DNA from 2 places in the Pantoea nemavictus genome. Region 1 is predicted to be linked to the other one. Evidence: predicted binding sites of a transcription regulator. Region 1 holds the regulator's gene; the other holds the start of a gene.

Region 1 (4,925 bases):
CCGGCAAAGGTGCCCAGCGCACGGTGCTGAATACGCACGCGCGTGGCGCTATAGCCGTTCTGGCTGACGAACATAATCGTCATCAATATCCAGTACGGTTTAGGGATATTAAAGAACAGTGCCAGCGAGCTGCCAAACATCAGCATCACGGCGAAGCGGGCCGCAGTGCGTAAGGCGGTGGATTTGAACGACAGATAACTGCGCAGTGCTGGCAACAGCGGCAAACGACGTTGACGATCGGCCATCAGGTCGCGCGTGTAGAGCGGTTTCTGCGTGCGCAATACGCGGGCGATGCGGCTGAAGTGGTAGAGGCAGAAATTGCCGACCGGATTATCCGGATGCTGGCGGGCAATTTTCTCTAGCGCGCCGAGCTGTTTCTCCATATGAAAGCGATCCGGCAGCTGATGATAGAGAATGGCATCGGCCAGCACGCGTAACCGTGCGGAGATAATTTTGGCGTTCCAGCGGATCACCGCTTCAGCGTGACTCTCCTCCACCAGCTTCTGCACCTCTTCAGGCTGATGCAGGCTGACCGAGATGTGTTCCTGTAAATCCAGCGCCACCTGGAAGGCGCGCGTCAGGCGCTTGTGGCTGTTATCGCGGCTGGCCGACAGCATATGCATTTGCTGGTAGCAGGTGGTAATGAGATCGACCGCCTTTTGCTGACGTGCCAGCAGCGGTGGCAGCGCTTTTTCCGGATCGGTTAGCTGCGTCAATAAGGTGTACTTGGCATCGCAATAATCGGCCAGTTCGCGGAACAGCAGGCTGAGTGATTCGCGCATCGGCTGCTCTTTCCACAGCCAGAACCAGAACCAGTTGAATAAGCCGTACCACAGCGTGCCGCCAATATAGAGCAGCGGCGGCACCCATATCGGCATGCGCCTAACCAGGCTGAGCGTAAAGATGGCGGCGATTAAAGTGGCGGGCAGCAGGCGTGCATGCAGCGGGCCGATTTCGCCGGTTACGCCGATCAGCAGCGGCAGCGCCAGCAGGATCAGCGGCAGCGGAATCTGGTAAGCGGTCAAAATTTGCATCAGGAAACTGCCGGTGGCAAACAGCGAACCACCGACAATCAGGCGTTTGAAGAAGCGTTTATGCGGCGTATCCAGACCCGCCATATTGCAGCAGGCAGGCACTAACGAGAACAGCAGACCTTTTTGCAGATCGCCAAACAGCCAACCGAGAGCCACAGGCAGGCACAGCACCAGCGTTTGCCGCAGCGCATAGTTGACTTCAGGATGATAGATGATTCGGCGCCACATCAGCTCATCGCAAATAGAAACGGCGCGATGTTGCCATCACGCCGTGGGTGAGAAGAAATTAGCGGGTGCCGTAAACGACGATGGTTTTACCGTGTGCGGAGATCAGATTCTGATCTTCCAGCATTTTCAGGATACGGCCCACAGTTTCGCGTGAGCAGCCCACGATCTGACCAATCTCCTGACGGGTGATTTTGATTTGCATGCCGTCTGGGTGAGTCATCGCATCTGGCTGTTTAGCCAGATTAAGCAGCGTTTGCGCAATACGTCCTGTCACATCAAGGAAAGCGAGGTTGCCCACTTTCTCCGATGTCACTTGCAGACGACGCGCCATTTGCGACGAAAGTCGCATTAAAATATCCGGGTTTACCTGAATCAGCTGACGGAATTTTTTGTAGGAAATTTCAGCCACTTCGCAGGCAGACTTCGCACGCACCCAGGCACTACGTTCCTGGCCTTCTTCGAAAAGACCGAGTTCGCCGATGAAATCTCCCTGATTGAGGTAGGAGAGAATCATCTCTTTGCCTTCTTCATCTTTAATCAGTACCGCTACGGAACCTTTAACGATGTAGTACAGCGTTTCCGCTTTCTCACCCTGATGGATGAGCGTGCTTTTGGATGGATATTTGTGAATATGGCAATGGGACAGGAACCATTCGAGTGTAGGGTCTGTTTGCGGTTTGCCGAGAACCATTCGCTATTATCCTCTGTTGTAATCGTGCCCAAAATACAGGGGGCATTTTTTCCCTGTCAGGCGGTTTAATCGTCGAGCGTTTCCAGTAATGGAAAAATTATTCCGGGTCATTCTTAAGCTACGCTTTTGATTCTTCCCGCCTTCGTCTGTAACGACGAAAATATTTTCAGCACTGTTTGTAGCACAGCTTTTGCGAGCTGTCTTGTGTTGTCTCGCTTCAGCAAACGGGGGAATAGTCTGGATTGCTGTTTATCAGGTGAAAGCGTAATCTGGCGGCAAAACCGCCGCTTCAGGAGAAAGAATCATGCAGGCACGAGTGAAATGGGTGGAAGGTCTTACCTTTCTCGGAGAATCCTCATCCGGTCATCAGGTATTAATGGACGGTAATTCCGGTGATAAAGCGCCAAGTCCTATGGAGATGGTGCTCATGGCCGCCGGTGGTTGTAGCGCCATTGATGTGGTGTCGATTCTGCAAAAAGGGCGCAGCGATGTCGCCGATTGCGAAGTCAAACTGACGTCAGAACGCCGCGAAGAAGCTCCACGCATTTTTACCCATATCAACCTGCATTTTATCGTCAGCGGCAAAGCGTTGAGCGATAAAGCCGTAGCGCGCGCGGTTGATCTCTCTGCGGAAAAATACTGTTCTGTGGCGATTATGCTGGGCAAGGGCGTGGAAATCACCCACAGCTATGAAGTGATCGAGCTTTAATGCTTCCAGGTGCGCATCAATGCGCACCCTACGAAATCATCGCGTTTTTTGTAGAGTCGCCATTCATGGCGACCGGTTCCATACCGGCGAGTAACCCTCACTCAATCCGTTTTCCTTCAATTAGTCGCTGAACCAGCGGTAGCATTATCAGTTCCATCGCCAATCCCATTTTGCCGCCCGGCACCACCAGCGTATTAATGTGGGAAATAAACGATCCCTGAATCATCGCCAGCAAATAGGGGAAGGCGATACCTTCCAGCCCGCGGAAGTGAATCACTACGAAGCTTTCATCGAGTGATGGAATTTCACGTGCGGCAAACGGGTTTGAGGTGTCAACGGTTGGCACGCGCTGAAAGTTGATGTGCGTGCGTGAAAACTGTGGCGTGATGAAGTTGATGTAATCCTCCATCGAACGCACCACCGAATCCATCACCGCCTCACGTGAATGGCCGCGCTCGCCGGTGTCGCGCACCAGCTTCTGAATCCACTCAAGGTTAACAATCGGCACCACGCCCACCAGCAGATCAACATGCTCCGCCACATTCTGCTGCTGTGTGACCACGCCGCCGTGTAAGCCTTCATAGAACAGCACATCGGTGTTTTCCGGCAGCGGTTGCCACGGCGTGAAGGTGCCGGGCACCTGATTCCACGGCACGGCTTCATCGTAGGTGTGCAGATATTTCCGCGATTCGCCCAGGCCGGTTTGGCCATAATGCTTGAACGTTTGCTCCAGTAAGCCAAAGTCGTTGGCTTCCGGGCCGAAATAGCTGATGTGGCGGCCGAGATCGCGCGCTTTGCGGATCGCCATGTCCATTTCCGGACGCGTGAAGCGATGGAAACTGTCGCCCTCTAATTCCGCCGCATGCAGATTAAGCTGCTGGAAAATCTTGCGGAAGGCGAGGCTGGTGGTGGTGGTTCCGGCACCGCTGGAACCGGTGACGGCAATAATTGGATGCCTGGCTGACATAACAGAGCTCCCTGTGAGGTCCGGCGATGAGCATTGTTACCACGAATTGCGCTTGGGTGCATCAGCCGCGGAATTCACCCTTCGGCATGATATTGATGGATTCATGCAGTTCTGACCACACTAACACGACGTCGCCGCGCTCCAGCTGACGCCGCACATCGGCAACTTTTTGCAGCAAACTGCGCTCCTGCTCGCCGTAATCGGTGCCTTCGCGTAACACAAAGGTTTCAATCAGATTTTCCAGCGTGTCCGCTTCGAGTTCTTGCCAGGGAATAATCACAATTACACATCCAGATACGTTGAGAGCCAATCGGGTACGCGCTGTTCCAGCCACATTTTTGGTTTAAGCAAGCTGCCGCCGACGAAGCCAACGTGGCCACCGTGCTGCGTCAGCTGATACTGCGTGGAGGCTGACAGCTGTTCGGGGCGCGGGATCACGGCATCGGTCATAAAAGGATCGTCTTGCGCATGGATGATCAATAACGGTTTGCGCACGCCGGTCAGCAGCGGCATGGCGCTAGCACGTTGATAATAGTCGTTCGCGTCAATAAAACCGTGCGCACGTGCGGTTATCGCATCATCAAATTCGCGTAAGCGGCGAAAAGCGCGCAGTTGGCTGAGATCGACCGGCAACGTGCCGGGCCAGGCGTGTAATTTACGCGTGGCGTTCTTCTTCAGCCGCGTCAGCAAATAGTGCTGATAGAAACGCGAGAAGCCGACATCCAGTTTGGTGCTGCACGGCTCGAGCGCCAGCGGTGCTGAGATGGCGATGGCGGCATCAATGGGCGCATCGTTACCTTGCAATCCCAGCAGGCAGGCCAGCATGTTGCCGCCGAGCGAAACACCCACCGCAGCAGTCGGCACCGTGCCCCATTCACGCTGCAGCCAGTGCAGGAAAAAGGTGGCATCTTCGGTCTCACCGGAGTGATAGATGCGCTCCAGGCGGTTCGGTTCGCCGCTGCAGCCGCGGAAGTGCATCACTACCGCCAGCCAGCCACGTGCCTGACACGCCTGCATCAAGCCGTGCGCGTAGGGGCTGCGAAAGCTGCCTTCCAGGCCATGAAACATCACCATGCGCGGCTTGTGACGCGCCTGCGCCGGATCTTCGCTCCACGCTAAATCAACAAAATCGCCGTCCGGCAAGTCAAGACGCTGCCAGTGCGGACGTAAGCTGACCCGGCGGCGCAGAATGCGCGGCAGCAGCGTTTGCAGGTGCGCGTTAGTGAATCCGCGCAGTGGTTTAAAGCGCTCGCCGCTGGGGCGATCAAAATAGCTTGGGTAAAGGCTTGTCTGATG
Region 2 (4,925 bases), 1.9 Mb from region 1:
CAGCATAGATTACGCCATAGCGATTGATATCAATTGGACGCGACAAAATAGTAGAGGAGAGATCCGCAACCACAACCTTATTGCCAAAATCCGGCTCTTCATCAATGGCAATACCGTCAATAGTTTCATTCGGACAGAAGTGGACATAAGCTGCATCGTCGCTCAACTGCCATTCACGCATAGGTAATAAAGCACGCTTACCATCACGCGTGGTTTTTACATCAATGGTCTTAGGTGAGCAGAATTTTTCGGCTTCCTTGATGGCGCTATGAGCCCAGTAACCACCATCTATATAATCTGCCGTTTTAGCCTCACCCAATAAGTTACCGGGAATAGCAGCGAACTGCGCGCGGGCACCGCCGTGGCAGAACAAAACTTTGTAGTTGGCTGGGATCTTCAGCAGATCGCGAAAATCTTGTTCTGCCGCTTCCGCAACCGCAATAAACTCTTTGCTGCGGTGACTGATCTCCATCACCGAGGTGCCTAACCCGTGCCAGTTTGTCAGTTCTTGTTCTGCGCGACGGAGCACTTCTACCGGCAGCATAGCCGGGCCAGAGCTAAAATTATAAACCTGCGTCATTTCCCCTCACCACTGTCATATCGAACGGTTATGAATACCCCATCGGTTTTATCATTGCCTCCAGATGGCTGCAATCATTAATCCGGCAGCGATCACATTTCCAGAGCCAGCCCCACCGCAGCTTATGTCATAAATGCATTAAGCTGCGGAATTTTGTGAGGTGGCTTATGAAAAAAGAACCCAGGTGTTAAAGGGAGTAAATGCCGTTACCAGACTCAGATAAATTTGGCGGACTGAATAGCGAAGCACGTGCAAAACCCGTATTATTGCGCGCTTTACGCCCACCCCATTGACTTGAGAGAGCGCCACCATGACGCAAACGTTTATCCCCGGTAAAGATGCCGCACTGGAAGATTCCATTGCACGCTTCCAGCAGAAACTGCAAGACCTTGGTTTCAATATTGAAGAAGCTTCCTGGCTGAATCCGGTACCACACGTCTGGTCAGTGCACATTCGCGATCGCGACTGCCCGCTCTGCTTTACTAACGGTAAAGGTGCCAGCAAAAAAGCGGCATTAGCCTCAGCGCTGGGCGAGTATTTCGAGCGTCTCTCAACCAACTATTTCTTTGCTGATTTTTGGTTGGGCAAATCCATCGCCAATGGCGATTTTGTACACTATCCGAATGAAAAGTGGTTCCCGCTCACAGAGGATGACAGCCTGCCGGAAGGCATTCTGGATGCGCGCCTGCGCAAATTCTACGATCCTGAGGAGAGCCTGAGTGCCTCTGAGTTGATTGATCTGCAATCTGGAAATAGCGAGCGCGGAATTTGCGGCCTGCCATTTACCCGTCAATCTGATCAGCAAACGGTTTATATCCCGATGAACATCATCGGTAACCTGTATGTCTCAAATGGCATGTCAGCTGGTAACACCGCAAACGAAGCGCGTGTACAAGGCTTATCTGAAGTGTTTGAGCGTCATATCAAGAACCGCATCATCGCCGAGTCCATCAGCCTGCCAGAAATTCCTGAAGCAGTAATGCAGCGTTATCCGGGAGTGATAGAAGCGATTGAGCGTCTGGAAGCAGAAGGTTTCCCTATCTTCTCTTATGATGCTTCGCTGGGCGGCAAATATCCGGTTATCTGCGTCGTGTTGTTCAACCCGGCGAACGGCACCTGCTTTGCCTCGTTCGGCGCACATCCGGACTTTGGCGTTGCGCTGGAGCGGACGGTAACCGAGCTGTTGCAGGGCCGCGGTCTGAAAGATCTCGACGTGTTCACGCCACCTACATTTGATGATGAAGAAGTAGCTGAACACGCTAACCTGGAAACTCACTTCATCGACTCTAGCGGCCTGATCTCATGGGATATGTTTAAAGAAGATGCCGATTATCCATTCGTCGACTGGAGCTTTGCGGGTACGACTCACGAAGAGTTTGATACGTTGATGGCCATCTTCCGTGCAGAAGATAAAGAAGTTTACATTGCCGATTACGAACATCTGAGTGTTTACGCCTGCCGCATCATCGTGCCTGGCATGTCCGACATCTATCCGGCAGAAGATCTACTGCTGGCAAACAACAGTATGGGTGCACCGCTGCGCGAGACGCTGCTCGCGTTGCCAGAGAGTCAGTGGGAACCGGAAGCCTATCTCGATCTTATTGTTCAGTTAGACGAAGAAGGTCACGATGACTTTACTCGCGTGCGCGAACTGCTGGGTCTGGCGTCGGGCAAAGACAATGGCTGGTATACGCTGCGTATTGGCGAGCTAAAAACAATGCTGGCACTCGCTGGCGGTGATTTGGATCAGGCGTTGATCTGGACTGAATGGACGATGGAATTCAACCAGTCGATCTTTAGCGAAGAACGCGCTAACTACTATCGCTGCCTGCAAACTTTGCTGTTACTGGCGATGGAAGAAGAGCGTGACCCGCTTCAATACCATCGTGCTTTCACACGTATGTATGGTGAAGCAGCCGTAGATGCTGCTTCAGCCGCGATCAGTGGTGAAGCGCCATTCTATGGATTACAAGCCGTCGATCTGGACCTTAAAGCCTTCCCTGCCCATCAATCACTGTTAGCCGCTTATGAAAAATTACAGGCAGCTAAACGTCGTTACTGGTCACAAAAATAATCATCCCTCTCTAATTTTTTAGTTGGATAATTCACGTAACGTAAATGGCACTGAGTAAGATCAGTGCCATTTTTTTAATCAAAAAATTAAAGAAGCATAAAACTTAATATTAAATAACAATTCAGCTTTAATCGTTAATGATATTTAACAAAGTCAAGCCTGCATCACAGCTCACTTCAACTTATTTTGCATAAATTAAAAATTATTTATTTTATTAATTTCAATACTTTAATTGAAAACTACCTTACTGGTCGCTTCGCTTAGCGCCTACCTTCCGGTCAAATATGATCCACGTCAATTTCTGACCTATACTCCTTTGTTAGTATCTTTACAGGCAATTTTTGGAGAGCGTTAGTGTGAAAGCTGACAACCCTTTTAATTCATTATTACCGGCGGCAATGGCAAAAGTTGCAGAAGAAGCCGGCATATATAAAGCAACCAAACATCCTTTAACCACATTCTTCCTTGCCATTACTGCTGGCGTATTTATCTCAATTGCATTTGTCTTCTATATCACTGCGACTACCGGAAGTGGAGCGATGCCTTATGGCATAGCAAAATTGATAGGCGGCATCTGTTTCTCACTCGGTTTGATGTTAGTAGTGGTTTGCGGTGCTGACCTGTTCACCTCAACCGTATTGATAGTTGTAGCGAAAGCCAGCGGACGAATTACCTGGTTGCAACTGGGCCGACACTGGCTGACCGTCTATATCGGCAATCTGTTCGGTGCACTATTCTTTGTAGCACTCATCTGGTTAGCTGGTGAACACATGGTGGCGAATGGTGCATGGGGTTTGAACGTTCTGCAAACTGCTGACCATAAAATGCATCACACCTTTATTGAAGCAGTCAGTCTCGGCACGCTCGCCAACCTCATGGTTTGCCTCGCTGTGTGGATGAGTTATTCCGGCCGCAGTTTGATGGATAAGATGTTCGCGATGATTTTACCGGTGGCGATGTTTGTTGCCTGCGGCTTCGAACATAGCATCGCCAACATGTTCCTGATCCCAATGGCCATCGTTATTCGCGATTTCGCCAGCCCAGAATTCTGGCAAATGGCCGGTGCAAGCGCAGCTCAATTTCCTTCACTTAGCGTTAGCGATTTCATTCTTAACAATCTTATTCCCGTGACCATCGGCAACATTATTGGCGGCGGATTGTTAGTAGGTTTGACCTACTGGGTAATCTATCTGCGTGGCAACGAGCCGGTGCATTAATGAATTGGTACGGGCGTGCTGACTCAGCACGCCATACGTCAAAGTCTCCCTAAATAAGGCAGGTATATCATGTCCGAACTGAATGAAAAAATGGCGTCAGCCTGGGAAGGATTTAGCGCCGGCGAATGGCAGAACAGCGTCAACGTCCGTGACTTTATCCAGAAAAACTATACACCGTATGAAGGCGACGAATCCTTCCTGGCCGGTGCAACTCCGGCCACAACTAAGCTGTGGGATAGCGTGCTTGAAGGCATCAAAATCGAGAACCGTACTCACGCTCCGGTTGATTTTGATACCGATTTGGCTTCAACCATTACCTCTCACGATGCAGGTTATATCAGCAAGTCGCTGGAAAAAATTGTTGGCCTACAAACTGAAGCGCCATTGAAACGAGCCATCATTCCTTTTGGCGGCATAAAAATGGTTGAGGGTTCATGCAAAGTTTATGGCCGCGAACTCGACCCTGCGCTAAAAAAAGTTTTCACCGAGTATCGTAAAACCCACAACCAGGGTGTATTCGATGTTTATACCCCAGACATTATGCGCTGTCGTAAATCAGGCGTACTGACTGGCCTGCCAGATGCTTATGGTCGCGGACGTATCATCGGTGACTACCGTCGCGTTGCGCTGTACGGCATCGACTATCTGATGAAAGACAAAGTCGCGCAGTTCAATTCATTACAGAGCGATATGGAAAACGGCGTTGATCTGGAAGCCACCATCCGCCTGCGTGAAGAGATCTCTGAACAGCATCGTGCGCTTGGTCAGATTAAAGAGATGGCTGCGAAATATGGCTCAGACATTTCACTGCCGGCCACTAATGCACAAGAAGCAGTACAGTGGACTTACTACGGCTACCTCGCTGCGGTGAAATCGCAGAACGGTGCGGCGATGTCCTTTGGACGCGTATCAACCTTCCTGGATGTATATATCGATCGTGATATTCAGGCAGGCAAACTGAATGAAGAAGAAGCACAGGAACTGATTGACCATCTGGTCATGAAACTTCGTATGGTGCGCTTCCTGCGTACCCCTGAATATGATGAGCTGTTCT

The links. Region 1 encodes CRP, which controls carbon source genes, mostly activating them, when cyclic AMP is high. Its sites were predicted from a motif close to ATGTGANNNNNNTCACAT; they were not measured.
Region 2: the regulator CRP is predicted to act here: its motif matches at 2,937-2,954, upstream of focA (formate transporter FocA).

The regions. Positions count from the first base shown of each region.
Region 1 is NZ_JBBGZW010000001.1:1,735,870-1,740,794, reverse strand. It holds gene WH298_RS07985 (YccS/YhfK family putative transporter) at 1-1,262, opposite strand, end outside; gene crp (cAMP-activated global transcriptional regulator CRP) at 1,321-1,953, opposite strand; gene WH298_RS07975 (OsmC family protein) at 2,258-2,662, shown strand; gene WH298_RS07970 (phosphoribulokinase) at 2,760-3,629, opposite strand; gene WH298_RS07965 (YheU family protein) at 3,691-3,909, opposite strand; gene WH298_RS07960 (hydrolase) at 3,912-4,925, opposite strand, start outside.
Region 2 is NZ_JBBGZW010000001.1:3,597,628-3,602,552, reverse strand. It holds gene serC (3-phosphoserine/phosphohydroxythreonine transaminase) at 1-580, opposite strand, end outside; gene ycaO (30S ribosomal protein S12 methylthiotransferase accessory factor YcaO) at 891-2,654, shown strand; gene focA (formate transporter FocA) at 3,011-3,871, shown strand; gene pflB (formate C-acetyltransferase) at 3,941-4,925, shown strand, end outside.